DNA from 2 places in the Metapseudomonas resinovorans NBRC 106553 genome. Region 1 is predicted to be linked to the other one. Evidence: predicted binding sites of a transcription regulator. Region 1 holds the regulator's gene; the other holds the start of a gene.

What was found. The regulator FliA, encoded in region 1, starts transcription of late flagellar genes. The targets are predictions, from matches to a motif close to CTAAAGTTTNNNNNNNNNNNGCCGNTAA.
Region 2: PCA10_RS04815 (methyl-accepting chemotaxis protein) is a predicted target of FliA. The motif match lies at 2,521-2,548, and genes of this name have one in related genera.

The regions. Positions count from the first base shown of each region.
Region 1 covers NC_021499.1:4,353,668-4,360,876, forward strand. Annotated here, with positions in the region: gene PCA10_RS19760 (protein-glutamate methylesterase/protein-glutamine glutaminase) at 1-441, opposite strand, end outside; gene PCA10_RS19765 (chemotaxis protein CheA) at 486-2,702, opposite strand; gene PCA10_RS19770 (protein phosphatase CheZ) at 2,714-3,502, opposite strand; gene PCA10_RS19775 (chemotaxis response regulator CheY) at 3,522-3,896, opposite strand; gene fliA (RNA polymerase sigma factor FliA) at 3,979-4,725, opposite strand; gene fleN (flagellar synthesis regulator FleN) at 4,722-5,555, opposite strand; gene flhF (flagellar biosynthesis protein FlhF) at 5,632-6,978, opposite strand; gene flhA (flagellar biosynthesis protein FlhA) at 6,994-7,209, opposite strand, start outside.
Region 2 covers NC_021499.1:1,031,414-1,038,622, reverse strand. Annotated here, with positions in the region: gene PCA10_RS04820 (TatD family hydrolase) at 1-168, shown strand, start outside; gene PCA10_RS04815 (methyl-accepting chemotaxis protein) at 325-2,355, opposite strand; gene ampE (regulatory signaling modulator protein AmpE) at 2,602-3,438, opposite strand; gene ampD (1,6-anhydro-N-acetylmuramyl-L-alanine amidase AmpD) at 3,454-4,002, opposite strand; gene PCA10_RS04800 (DUF1631 domain-containing protein) at 4,341-6,620, opposite strand; gene nadC (carboxylating nicotinate-nucleotide diphosphorylase) at 6,944-7,209, shown strand, end outside.

The DNA.
Region 1 (7,209 bases):
CGGTGCCGCATGGGACGGGCTGCTGATACTGCTGTAGCGGCGATTGCTGCGGGCGATGCTGTGGACCTTCTCGCAGAGCAGCTGCTTGACCTTCTCCGGGGTACGGGAGATGTCCTCGAAATTCTTCGGCAGGAAATCCACCGCGCCGGCGTCCAGGGCGTCGAGGGTGACGCGGGCGCCTTCGTGGGTCAGCGAGGAGAACATCAGGACCGGGGTCGGGCAGCGCTGCATGATGTGCCGCACCGAGGTGATGCCGTCCATCATCGGCATCTCGTAGTCCATGGTGATGACGTCGGGCTTGAGCGCCAGCGCCTGGTCGATGGCTTCGCGGCCATTGGTGGCGGTGCCCACCACCTGGATATTGGGGTCGGAGGAAAGGATTTCCGAGACGCGGCGGCGGAAGAACCCGGAGTCATCCACCACCAGAACCTTGACTGCCATAAGAATAAAGCTCCTAGCGGGCGGCCATCGCTGGCCGCCCCAGATCAACCACGGCGTGCGTAATGCTTGAGCATGCTCGGCACGTCGAGGATCAGCGCGATACGGCCGTCGCCGGTGATGGTGGCGCCGGACATGCCCGGCGTACCCTGCAGCATCTTGCCCAGGGGCTTGATCACCACCTCTTCCTGGCCCACCAGCTGGTCGACCACGAAGCCGATGCGCTGGGTGCCCACGGAGAGGATCACCACATGGCCCTCGCCCTGCTCTTCCACCGCCGCGCTCTGCACCAGCCAGCGCTTGAGGTAGAACAACGGCAGGGCCTTGTCGCGGACGATCACCACTTCCTGGCCGTCCACCACATTGGTGCGGGACAGGTCGAGGTGGAAGATCTCGTTGACGTTCACCAGCGGGAAGGCGAAGGCCTGATTGCCCAGCATCACCATCAGGGTCGGCATGATCGCCAGGGTCAGCGGGACCTTGATGACGATCTTCGAACCCTGGCCCTTCTGCGAGAACACGTTCACCGTGCCGTTGAGCTGGGAGATCTTGGTCTTCACCACGTCCATGCCGACACCACGGCCGGACACGTCGGAAATCTCAGACTTGGTCGAGAAACCCGGGGCGAAGATCAGGTTGTAGCACTCCAGCTCGGTCAGGCGGTCGGCGGCATCCTTGTCCAGCAGGCCCTTCTCCACCGCCTTGGCGCGCAGCACGGCTGCGTCCATGCCCTTGCCGTCGTCGGTGATCATCAGGAGGATGTGGTCGCCTTCCTGTTCAGCCGAGAGCACCACGCGGCCGGTACGCTGCTTGCCGGCGGCCTCGCGCTCCTCGGGCGACTCGATGCCGTGGTCGACGGCGTTGCGCACCAGGTGCACCAACGGGTCGGCCAACGCCTCGACCAGGTTCTTGTCGAGGTCGGTTTCCTCGCCCACCAGCTCGAGGTTGATTTCCTTCTTCAGGTTGCGCGCCAGGTCGCGGACCAGGCGCGGGAAGCGGCCGAAGACTTTCTTGATCGGCTGCATCCGCGTCTTCATCACCGCGGTCTGCAGGTCGGCGGTCACCACGTCGAGGTTGGACACGGCCTTGGCCATGGCCTCGTCGCCGCTGTTGGTCCCCAGGCGCACCAGGCGGTTACGCACCAGCACCAGCTCGCCGACCATGTTCATGATCTCGTCCAGGCGCGCGGTATCGACCCGCACGGTGGTCTCGGTTTCGCTGACGGCGGCCGGGCCGGCGGCACCATTGCTGGCGGCGGGCGCTGCCTGGCGCGGCGCGGGCTCGGCCTTGGCGGCGGGCTTGGCGACCGCTGCCGGGGCGACCGCACGGCTGACGGCGGGCGCGGCGGCAGGCACCGGCTGGGCGGCGGGTTCTTCAGCCGGAGCCGAGAACTTGCCCTTGCCATGCAACTGGTCGAGCAGCGCTTCGAATTCGTCGTCGGTGATGTTTTCGCCGCTGTCGGCAACGGGTGCCGGGGCAGCGACCGGGGCACTGGCGACAGGCTCGGCGGCGCCGTTGAACTTGCCCTTGCCGTGCAGCTGGTCGAGCAGGTCCTCGAACTCGTCGTCGGAGATCTCGTCGCCGCCGCCAGCGGTGGCCAGGGCCACGGCCGGAGCATGGACGGCTATCGCGGCCTCCGGCTCCACGGCGGCAACGGACTTGCCCTTGCCGTGCAGCTGGTCCAGCAGCGCTTCGAATTCATCGTCGGTGATTTCGTCGTCGGCGGTCGCCGGCGCTTCTGCTTCAGCGCTGGCGTTGTCGGCCAGGGCATCGAGCAACTGTTCGAACTCGCTGTCGGTGATATCGGCCGAGGCCGCCACCGGCGCGGGTGCTTCGACTACCGGTGCGGGCGCCGCGGGGGCCGGCTCGGCGCCACCCGGTTCGGCCAGGCGCGCCAGGGCGGCCAGCAGCTCCGGGGTAGCGGGAGTCGGTTCGCTGCGTTCGCGCACTTCGCGGAACATCTCGTTGACCGTGTCCAGCGCCTGCAGCACCACGTCCATCAGCTCGGCATCCACGCGGCGTTCGCCCTTGCGCAGGATGTCGAAGACGTTTTCAGCGATGTGGCAGCACTCGACCAGGGCGTTGAGCTGGAGGAAACCAGCGCCGCCCTTGACGGTATGGAAACCACGGAAGATCGCGTTGAGCAGGTCCATATCGTCCGGGCGGCTTTCCAGCTCGACCAGCTGCTCGGACAATTGCTCCAAAATCTCGCCGGCCTCTACCAGGAAGTCCTGGAGGATTTCTTCATCGGCGTCGAAGCTCATATGAGCGCTCCCTAGAAACCAAGGCTGGATAGCAGATCGTCGACGTCGTCCTGTCCGGACACCACGTCTTCCCGTATATCGGCATGGATCTGCGGACCTTCACCCCTGGAAGGACTTTTTTGTTGTTCCAGCTCGGCGCGCAGCGCCGCGTGGTCGTGCTCGATGCCCGCGTAACGGTCCACCTGGCTGGCCATGAGCACCAGTTTCACCAGGTTGCTTTCCACTTCGGTGACCAGTTGGGTCACGCGCTTGATCACCTGGCCGGTGAGGTCCTGGTAATCCTGGGCGAGCAGGATGTCGTTGAGCTTGCCCGACAGCGCATCGGTGTCGCGCTGGCTGCGGGAGAGGAATTGCTCGACGCGACGGGCCAGGTCACGGAAACCATCCGCGCCGATTTCCCGGCGCATGAAGCGCCCCCACTCCTCGCCCAATTGCTGGGCTTCGTCGCTCAGGCCGTTGAGCAGCGGCGCGCTTTCCTCCACCAGGTCCATGGTGCGGTTGGCGGCCTTCTCGGTCATCTGCACCACGTAGGACAGCCGGTCGGTCGCGTCGGCGATCTGCGACATCTCCTGGGCGTGGGGCAGGTGCGGGTCGATCTGGAAGTTGACGATGGCGTTGTGCAGCTCACGGGTGAGCCTGCCTACTTCCTGGTACAGGCCACGGTCGCGGACTTGGTTGAGTTCGTGGATGAGTTGCACGGCATCGGTGAAATTGCCTTTCTCAAGGCTATCCACCAGTTCCCGCGCACGGACTTTCAGGGTCGACTCGAAGTCTCCCAGCAGGTGTTCGTTCTGGTCCATGGTGCCCTCGCGGCTGACATCAGCCGTTGACCCGCTCGAAGATCTTCTCGATTTTTTCTTTCAGGACCTGGGCGGTAAAGGGCTTGACCACATAGCCGTTCACGCCGGCCTGGGCCGCTTCGATGATCTGGTCGCGCTTGGCTTCGGCGGTCACCATCAGCACCGGCAGGTGCTTCAGGCGCTCGTCGGCACGCACGGCGCGCAGCAGGTCGATGCCGGTCATGCCGGGCATGTTCCAGTCGGTCACGAGGAAGTCGAAGTTGCCGCTGTGCAGCATCGGCAGGGCCGTGGTGCCATCGTCGGCTTCAGCGGTATTGGTGAATCCCAAATCGCGCAAGAGGTTCTTGATGATGCGTCTCATCGTCGAGAAATCATCCACGATGAGGATTTTCATGTTCTTGTCCAAGTCGACCTCCGTACAGTCTCAAACGCCCCTCTTGCCGGGAGCGCCGTTCAAATCTGGAAGCGGTGTGCGTTCAGCGCGCGCGCCATTCACAGAGCCGCGCGCGCAGACGGGCCGCGCACTGGCTATGCAACTGGCTGACTCGCGATTCGCTGACCCCCAGCACTTCACCGATTTCCTTCAGGTTCAATTCTTCGTCGTAGTACAGCGCCAGCACCAGGCGCTCACGCTCCGGCAGGTTCGCGATGGCATCCGCCAGCGCGGCCTGGAAGCGTTCTTCTTCCAGATCTTGGGAAGGTGAGAAAGGAGTGACACCGGCGTCCTCGTGCACGCCGCCCTGCTCGCCGTCCTGCAACAGGTCGTCGAAGCTGAACAGGCGGCTGCCCAAGGTGTCGCTCAGGATGCCGTAGTAGTCTTCGAGACTCAATCCAAGTTCGGCAGCAACTTCCTGATCTTTAGCGTCGCGTCCCGTTCTGGCTTCAATTACCCGGATCGCGTCGCTCACCATGCGGGTGTTGCGGTGCACCGAACGGGGTGCCCAGTCGCCCTTGCGGACCTCGTCGAGCATGGCCCCGCGAATGCGGATACCGGCGTAGGTTTCGAAACTCGCGCCCTTGCTGCCGTCGTATTTCTTCGAGGCTTCGAGCAGGCCGATCATCCCGGACTGCATCAGGTCTTCCACCTGCACGCTGGCCGGCAGGCGCGCGAGCAGGTGATAGGCGATGCGCTTGACCAGGGGCGCGTAGCGCTCGATCAGTTGATGTTGCGAATCCCTTGCCTGTGCCTTGCCGTACATACGCAGCCCCGTGGCGGGTGTCATACAGGGTGTTCCGCGGAGGGCTGTCTGACCAGCCGCTCGACGAAGAACTCCAGGTGACCACGCGGATTGGCCGGCAGCGGCCAGCTGTCGACCTTCTGTGCGATCGCCTTGAACGCCAGCGAGCACTTCGAGCGCGGGAAGGCTTCATAGACCGCGCGTTGCTTCTGCACGGCCTTGCGCACCGATTCGTCGTAGGGCACCGCGCCGACATACTGCAGGGCGACGTCGAGGAAGCGGTCGGTGACCTTGGTCAGCTTGGCGAACAGGTTGCGTCCTTCCTGCGGGCTGTGGGCCATGTTGGCCAGCACGCGGAAGCGATTCATGCCGTAGTCGCGGTTGAGCAGCTTGATCAGCGCGTAGGCGTCGGTGATCGAGGTCGGCTCGTCGCAGACCACCACGATGACTTCCTGGGCGGCGCGGACGAAGCTGACCACCGAATCGCCGATACCGGCGGCGGTGTCGATCACCAGCACGTCGAGATTGTCGCTGATGTCGCTGAAGGCCTGGATCAGGCCGGCGTGCTGCATGGGCGAGAGCTGCACCATGCTCTGCGTGCCGGAGGCGGCCGGGACGATGCGAATGCCACCCGGCCCCTGCAACAGCACGTCGCGCAGGTCGCATTCGCCATTGATCACATCGGCCAGGGTGCGCTTGGCGGTGAGGCCGAGCAGGACGTCGACGTTGGCGAGTCCCAGGTCGGCGTCCAACAACATGACGCGACGACCCAGCTCGGCCAGTGCCAGCGAAAGGTTCACCGACACGTTGGTCTTGCCGACGCCACCCTTGCCGCCGGTCACCGCGATCACCTGTACGGGATGCATACTACCCATTTCAAATACCTTGCCTTAGGTCGACTGGGCCACTTGGCTGTCCAGCACCGCCCCCTCGGGGGCGGCTAACGATTCTTCAACCGGCGCGCCGCGCCGGATTCTGGTAGAGCCCGGCGAACAGGTCAGCCATGGCTTCTTCACTTGGATCCTCCGGTGCCTGGAGGCTCACCGCACGGCTCACCAGCTGGTGGCTGCGCGGAACCTGCAGATCATCCGGGATTCGCGGTCCATCGGCGAGATAGGCTACCGGGAGATGCTGGCCGATAGCCAGCCCCAAAACCTCGCCCAGACTGGCCGCTTCGTCCGCCTTGGTAATGACGCAACCCACCAGGCCGCAGCGTTTGTAGCTGTGATAGGCGGCCTTGAGCACCTGGCTCTGGCTGGTAGCGGCCATGACCAGGTAATTCTTCGCGTTTATCGACCGGCTTGCCAGCGCTTCCAGCTGCAGGGTGAGGGCCGGATCGTTGACCGGCAGACCGGCGGTATCGATCAGCACCACGCGCTTGCGCATCAGCGGCGCCAGGGCCTGGGTCAGGGACTGGCCCGGGTCCACCAGGGTCACCGGTACGCCGAGGATGCGGCCGAGGGTCTTGATCTGTTCCTGGGCGCCGATGCGGAAACTGTCCATGCTCACCAGGGCGACGCCCTGGGCGCCGTACTTAAGCACGTAGCGGGCGGCCAGCTTGGCCAGCGTGGTGGTCTTGCCCATGCCGGCCGGACCGACCAGGGCGATCACACCGCCCTCTTCCAGCGGCTCGATCTTCGGCGTGCGGATGGCGTGGGCCAGGTGCGCCAGCAGCATGCGCCAGGCCTGGCGCGGTTCGTTGACCTTGGCCACCTTGTCCAGCAGGGCGCGGCCCAGCTCGGCCGACAGACCCATGCGCTGCAAGCGGCGCCAGAGGTTGGCCTGCTGCGGGCGACGGCTTTGCATCTGGCCCCAGGCGATGGACCCCAGTTGCACTTCGATCAGTTCACGCAGGCCGCTCAGCTCGAAACGCATGGCGTCCAGGGCGGCTTGCTCGACCACCGGCGGCCGCGTGCTCACCGCTTCCAGCGGACGCGGCGCCGGACGCGGGCGACTCATGGCGGCGGACAGCGCCGACTCGGGCAGCTCGGACTCGATGGCGGTCAGCGACTCCCCGGCGAACAATTGACGGTCCTTGCCGGCATCGGCCATGGCACGGGTGGTCAGCTCGGCCTGGGCTTCGGCGATGCGCGCCTGGGTCTTGCGCAGCTCGGCTTCGAGGGCCGGGTTGGGCTTGCTCGGTGCCGGGGCCGGCAGCGGGTAGTCCAGCGCCGCGGTCAGCTCGACACCGCCGGCGACCCGACGATTGCCGATGATGGCGGCATCCGCGCCCAGTTCATCACGCACCAGCTTCATGGCTTGACGCATATCGGCGGCGAAGAAGCGTTTGACCTGCATGGTCCTTGCCCTCGGTTAGTTCTGGCCCACAGTCGCGACTATGGTGACCTGCTTGTTGTCCGGTATTTCCTGGTAGGCCAGTACGTGCATGGTGGGCACGGCGAGCCTTGCGAAGCGCGACATCATTGCCCGGATCGGTCCGGCCACCAGCAGGATCGCCTGCTTGCCGAGCATTTCCTGACGCTGCGCCGCCTCTACCAGGGAGCGTTGCAACTTTTCGGCCATCCCGGG
Region 2 (7,209 bases), 3.0 Mb from region 1:
ACCGACTCGCCGGACATGGCCCCGGCCATGCACCCCTACGGGCGCAACAGCCCGGAGTATCTCCCGGAGATCTGCGCGGCGCTGGCGGAAATTCGCGGCGTAACGCCCGAGGAGCTGGCCGACGCCAGCACGCGCAATGCCTGCGCGGTATTCGGCTGGGAGATGTGAGCTCCGTAGGGTGGATGGCGCTTTTCCATCCACCAGGGGCGCCATGCCGGGCATCGATGGTGGACCGATGAAGCGCGGTCCACCCTAAGCTTGCAGGAGCGAATTCATTCACGAAAAAGCCCGCCAATTGGCGGGCTTTCTCATGGTGCGGTTGGCTCAGACGCGGAACGCGCCGATCAGTTGCTTGAGCTGGGCCACCTGGCCGGACAGCTCGCGGCTGGCCTTCTCGGTCTGGCTCGCGCCTTCAGCGGTACGCTCGCCGGCGTGGTTGATCTCGACGATGTTCTGGTCGATGTCGTGGGCCACGGCGGTCTGCTGCTCGGCGGCGGCGGCGATCTGCTGGTTCTGGTCGACGATCATGCCCACCGCCCCCAGGATGTTTTCCAGCGCCGCCTGCACCTTGCTCGACTGGCTCACGGTGCCGTCGGCCATCTGGTGACTGACGTTCATCGCCTTCACCGCGGCGCCGACACCGCCCTGCAGCTTGACGATCATCTGCTCGATTTCTTCGGTGGACTGCTGGGTGCGCTTGGCCAGGGTGCGCACCTCGTCCGCCACCACGGCGAAGCCACGGCCCTGCTCACCGGCCCGCGCCGCTTCGATGGCGGCGTTGAGCGCCAGCAGGTTGGTCTGCTCGGCGATGCCCTTGATCACTTCCAGCACCCGGCTGATGGACGCACTGTCCGATGCCAGCTGGTTGATTACGCTCACCGACTGGTCGATCTCGCTGGCCAGGCGCTCGATGCTGCCCAGCTGGCTTTCCACCAGGGCGCGGCCGCTGACGGTCTCCTGGTTGACGCTCTGGGCGCTGTCCACCGCGGCGGCGGCGCTGCGCGCGACTTCCTGGGCGGTGGCGGACATCTGGTTCATGGCCGTGGCCACTTGCTCGATCTGGCTGCGCTGCCCGGCAACCGCCTGGTTGCTGTCACCGGACACCTGCTCCACGCGACCGGCCTGGCGCTCCACCTCGGTGACGGTGTGGCCCACCAGCTCGATCAGGTCGTGGATCTTCGCCACGGTGCCGTTGAACACCTGGCCCAGCTCGCCGAGCTCGTCGCGGCTTTCGGCGCGGAAGCTGACGGTCATGTCGCCGGCGGCAACCTGGTCCATCACCTTGCCCAGGGTCTTGAGCGTGGTGCGGATGGACACGTAGAAGCCGCTGTAGAGATAGAGGATGGCGAGGAACACCACCAGCAGCGCCACCACCAGCAGCACGGTCTGTACCTGCTTGCCGGCCAGGCGGCTTTCCAGCTCGGCCTTGAGGAAGGCCAGGGAGCCGTCGTTGAGCTGGTAGGTCTTCTCCAGGGCGGCACTGACCTGGTCGTAGAACTGCAGCCAGGGCGTGTCGAGGGTATCGGCCATGATCACCTTGTCCTCGAACAGCGCGGCCCCCTGCTTGATGGTGTCGCGGCTGGCGCCGGCCAGGGCGTCCAGCGCCTGGTGGGCGCGCGGGCTGCCGTCGAGGGCATCGGCGATCTTCAGGCCGTATTCGGCGTTGAGCTTGTCCAGGTCCAGCAACAGGTCGTCCAGCTTGGTGCTGGCGGCCGAGTTGAGGAAGCCCTGGCCGAGGGAGTAGGCGCCGATGGCGCGGCCCTTGCCCAGGGCCCTGGTCACCTCGGGGGTGGCGCTGGTGACCAGCTCGGCGATCTGGCGGACTTCGGCCTGGTCGTCCTGGCTGAGACCGGCCTGCCCGGCGACGAACTTGATGAAGACCTGGCTGTTGCCCAGGAGCTTCTCGATCATCGCGCTCTTGCTCTGCAGGGAAGTCTCGCCCTTGGCGGTCTGCAGGGCCGCGAGCAGCTCCTCGCGCTTGGCGTTGAAGACCTCGATCTGCTCCGCCTCGGAGGCGATCGGCTGCAGGCCCTGGAGGGTGGCAAGCAGGCTCTGTTCGAGGTCGGTGATGCGCTTTTCCAGATCGCCGGCATGACCGGACTGGCCGATCATCGCATTGATCAGCACCAGGTCGTTGAGGCTTTCGAGGTCGCGCCGCATGGACAGGCTGGCACCGAGCAGATCCAGGCTCTGCAGCTCGGAGCGGGTGCTCACCAATTGTCGGTAGGAGTCGCGCACCAGGTAGAAGTTGGTGATCAACATCGGCAGGAAGAACAGAACACTGATCAGACTGAACTTCATGCCGAAACTGAGGCGGTTCATCAGTGCGATGGCAGGATACAACAAGGTCTTCACGAGACGTCTCCTGTTCTCATTTATTGTTATGGGCGCGCTCGGAACCGCTGACGGCGTGCGGCCGAAGCCAGGCAACATCCCCACATCGCCTGGCGACCACCGAGTTCGATCAGAAGATTCTGTGAAACAAATCAGAGAATTCTGGCGCGATCATCTGTGTACCCGATATCGGCCGGAGTTTCTGTAACTAAAGGTTAATCAAGGCGGTGCCCGCCCGATGGCGACGGACGAGCACCGTGGCGGGAGTCAGAACAAGAGGGTCCAGACGGCGAAACCGGCGTACCAGAGCACCGCTGCGCGCACCAGCAGCTGCCAGAGGGCATCCAGGGTCGCCACGCCGGCATCGCCACTGCTGGGCTCCGGCAGCTCGGCGGCGGCGCGGCCGGCCAGCTCGATGTAGTGACGCGCGGAGATGTCCCAGTTGAGCAGTTCGTGCAGCAGCACGCGGCTGACGCCGACGAAGTTGCCCACCAGCGAGAAGCTCGCCGCCAGCACCCGCACCGGCAACCAGTCGAAGGCATGGCGGATCGCCTCGGCGCGCTCGCGCAGCACCGGGGTGCTGGCGTTCTCGGCGGCCAGGGCGAGCAGGCGGTAGGCCAGGGCGGCCACCGGTCCCAGCAGCGCATACCAGAAGATCACCGCGAAGAAGCCCTCGTAGGCCTGCCAGAGTTGGTAGCCCTGCACCTGGCGCAGCAGGTCGCCACCCTCCTCCGCTTCCAGGCCGAGATCCCGTTCGGCGACGTGATAGGCGCCCTGGGTGTCGCCGCGCCGCCAGGCGTCGCGGAAGGGACCGAGATCGGCCAGCACGTCGCCGCGCCCGAGGCTGTAGATGATCACCAGCAGGTGCACCGGTAGCGCCAGCCAACCATAGGCCACGGGCTCCAGGACCAGCAGGAGCAGCGCCAGCAGCACCAGGGGCAACAGCACCAGCAGCATCAGGATCGCCCAGGGGCGTGCGCTGAGTCGTGGATTGGCCTCGGCCTTGGCCAGCTCGCGCAGCCAGAAGCCGTCCTGCTGGATATGCCGGCGCCAGGCGGAGAATTTCTCGATCCAGAGCACCAGCAACAACACCAGAAAGTACATGTGTCCCTCCTCTTCCTAAGGTCTGAGCGCAGCCCGCAGGCGCGTCCAATCGAATGCCGGCCCCGGATCGGTCTTGCGGCCCGGGGCTATGTCGCTGTGGCCACAGATGCGCTGCGGCGTGATCGCCGGGTAGGCGCGGCGCAACTGCTCCACCAATGCGATCAGCGCAGCGTACTGAGGTTCCGTGAACGCCTGATCATCGGTGCCTTCCAGCTCGATACCCAGGGAAAAATCGTTGCAATTTTCCCGCCCCTCGAACAGCGAGAGACCAGCGTGCCACGCGCGCTCGTTGCAGGAGACGAACTGGGTGACGGCGCCATCGCGCTCGATCAGGAAATGCGCGGACACCCGCAAGTCGCGGATGCCCTCGAAGTAGGGATGCTCGGCCGGGTCCAGGCGGTTCTGGAAGAACTCCTGCACCTTGCCCGTGCCGAACTCGGCGGGCGGCAAGCTGATGTTGTGGATCACCAGCAGGGAGACTTCGTCCTGCGGGCGACAATTGAAGTTGGGCGATGGGCAGTGGCTGATGCCCTGGCACCAACCGGATTCGGGGTCCAGTTGCATGTCGGCTCCTGTGGTCTGCCCCTACTTTAGGCGCAGTGGAGCCATTCTAGCGAGAGGCGGCCTGCCTCAGAGCCTGTTTAGGATCTAGCGAGCTAGAGCCATGCAAGGCGCAACGACCAACGGGAGTAACAGCCGAAGGCTGGCCCGAAGGGTGAGCGCCAGCGAATCAAACAGGCGAGGACGCGGACTGGGCTCGCACGCGAGTTTACGAGCTGTAAATGAGCAGTACTCGCTCCGCTCGCCCTCCGGGCCGCGCTGAAGCGCGTTAGCCGCAAGCGGCTTTCCGAGCCTGTTTTTAACGCCGCAGGGCCGACGCGCAGCTGATCGTAAACAGGTTCTCAGGCCCCTTTCAGGCGCCGCAGGTTGCCAATCACCGACTCCAGGGCACGGTCGAACAGCAGGGCGTCGTCCAGCAGGCGGATGGCGCTGCGGCGGAACTCCACCGCCAAGCCCATGCGGGTCTTTTCCAGCACCTTCATGCCGGTGCGGTTGACGAAGATGTACTTGCCGGTGGGCTTGATCAGCGCCGCCAGCTTGCAACGCAGCTTGTGCTCTTCGTCCTCCTGGAACTCGACCCAGCTGCCGACGCGCAGGTTGTCGACGAAGCCCAGGGCCTCGTCATCATCGGCCAGGCTGACCTCGGGCTCCTGCGTCGGGCTCTCGCCAGGCGCGGCGAGGACTATCTCCTCGATCACCGCCACCATGGCCGGCTCGGACTCGTCTTGCGCCTCGCTTTCCGACGGCAGTTCGAGCAGCAGAGGCGGCGACTCCAGACCGTCGTCGGCGAGCACTTCCACCGGCTCCGGCTTGCGCAGGCGCTGGAAGGCCTGCACGTGCAGCGCCTCCAGCTGACTGAAGAACTCGCTGGTGGCGAAGGGATCGAAGGCGGCACTGGCCAGCCCGTCACGCAGGGACTTGAGCAGCCCCGGAACCAGCTCCAGCAAGCGTGCGCGGGCTTCCGGCCCTTCGTGGGACTCCACGCTCCAGATCAGGTCATCCATGGTCTGCAGGGTGGCGGTCCATTCATCCGAGGACACGCCATGCTTGAGGCAGGTCAGCAGCAGTACCTTGCTCCAGGCTTCCTGCAGCAGACGCACCACCACTTCCGGCAGGGTGCGGCCCAGCAGGCGCTGGTTGAGTGCGTCTTCCACCTGGCGGCGAGCCAGCTCCGCCTTGGCGCGGCCCTCTTCGGCATCGCGGGTGCGCTGCTCCAGCAGCTCGCTGCGGCGGCGTTCGTCACCGGTATAGGAAAGGAAGTCAGCCAGCAACTCGGAGAAAATCGCCGGGTCGTCGACGAAGTCGTTCAGCAGGCGCTGCACCACTTGCTCGATGCGGTGGTAGAGGCTGTCGCGCTGGGCGTCATCCTGCTCCACCCAACCCAGGGCCGCGCTGGCGATTTCGTTGAGCAGGCGGCGGGCCGGATGGCTGCCGCGGCTGAAGAAGGTCTTGTCCAGCAGGGCGACCTTGAGCATCGGGATCTGCATGCGGCCGATCAGGGCCTTGAGCGAATCCGGCAGAGTGCGGTCGTCGAGGATGAACTCGAACAGCATGGACACCAGGTTGATGACGTCGTCGTCCACCTGGCCGACCACACGGGTCCGACCACTGCGGGCGCTGGCGCGGCTGAGCAACTGGTCGAGGCTGAAGCGCATGTCATAGTCGGCGCTGGACTGCTGCGGCAGGTGCTGTTGCAGGTGGGACAGGAGCCGCAGCAGGTCGATGCTGCTGACCGGCACCGCATCGGCGGGCTGCTCCCGGCGCGGCATGGCGCTGCCGCGTACCTGGGACAGCAGCTCCTGAAGCACACCGAAGACTTCCTGCACGCCCTCTTCGGCAGCCGGGCCCTCGCTGGCCCCCGCCGCCTGGCCCGACTGGGCCGGGCGCGCGGCGTTGCCGGGGCGATCGGACTGGCGCCGCGCCGGTGCCGAGCGCAGGTCCGGGAGCACACCGGCGGCCACCAGCAGTTGGTTGGCTTCGGCGTAGAAACGATCCAGTTCGGTGAGGACGTACTTCTCGAACAGCTTGAGGATGATCAGCTTGACCTTGATCTCTACGCCCAGGCTGCGGCAGGCATCGAGGAAACCTTCGCACAGCAGTCGCGGGCCAAGGGGGTTGGCCTTGTCGTCGACCTTCTTGCTGACCAGGGTGTTGAGGCGGGTGGTGAGATGGCCCAGGGCGATGCCGTCGCGGTTCATCACCTTGGCGACCATGGCGTCCAGGGCCACGGTTTCCTCGAGTTCGTCGTTCTGCACCAGGGACAGGCTGTCGAAGGACACCGCGTCCAGCTGGGGCGCTTTACCGATCTCGTATTGATTGAGTGTGGAGAATGACTCGAACACCTTCTGCAGGAAGGCGCGCTCGATGCTCTTGCGCTTGAGACGCAGGTCGCGCATCGCCTCGAAGAAGGCGTTCTGCTCGGCGTTGCTGGAGGCGCGATCGGCCATCTCGAACAAGGTGTCGTCCGCATTGTCGAACAGCACCTGAAGCGACTGCTTCAGCTGCACTGCGGTTTTGTCGCGCACCTGGATCAAGGCCACGGGCAGCCTTCCTACCGAAGAGGTTGGCGATTGCTGGGTGGCGCCCGTGTTCAACGGCACCACCTTGGCGTCGGTCTGCATCACGAGCCTCCCGCAGGCCGGGCCCTTCCGTAGGGCTTTTCGGACCGCGATTCGATCATGGGGAGTCATCCATAACGTCAAGCATCTGGCGTCAAACTTACTAATTTCCGACTGCATTATATGGATGATGGCGCGACAACCAAGCAGAGATTTCCTACAGACATGAATCAAGTCACAGATGCTGGGCCGCTGTCCGACAAACGCACGTCACGCAAAATGCCATCCTGACTATCTAGCAGAAAGCGTGCAGCGGTTGTGCATCTCCACTGCGCCAGTCGTCGGCAGCCTTTATAATCGCCGCCATTCTGCTTGCGGAGCCCACCATGCCCAACCTCCTCCTCGCTGACCTCACCACCGAAATCGAGGCCAACGTCCGTACCGCCCTCAAGGAAGACATCGGCAGCGGCGACATCACCGCCCAGCTCATCCCTGAAACACGCCAGGCCCGCGCCAGCGTGATCACCCGCGAAGCGGCGATCATCAGCGGCTGCGCCTGGGTCAACGAAGTGTTCCGCCAGCTCGACCCGCGCGTGCAGGTCCAGTGGCAGGTCCAGGACGGCCAGCGCGCCGAGGCCAACCAGGTCCTCTT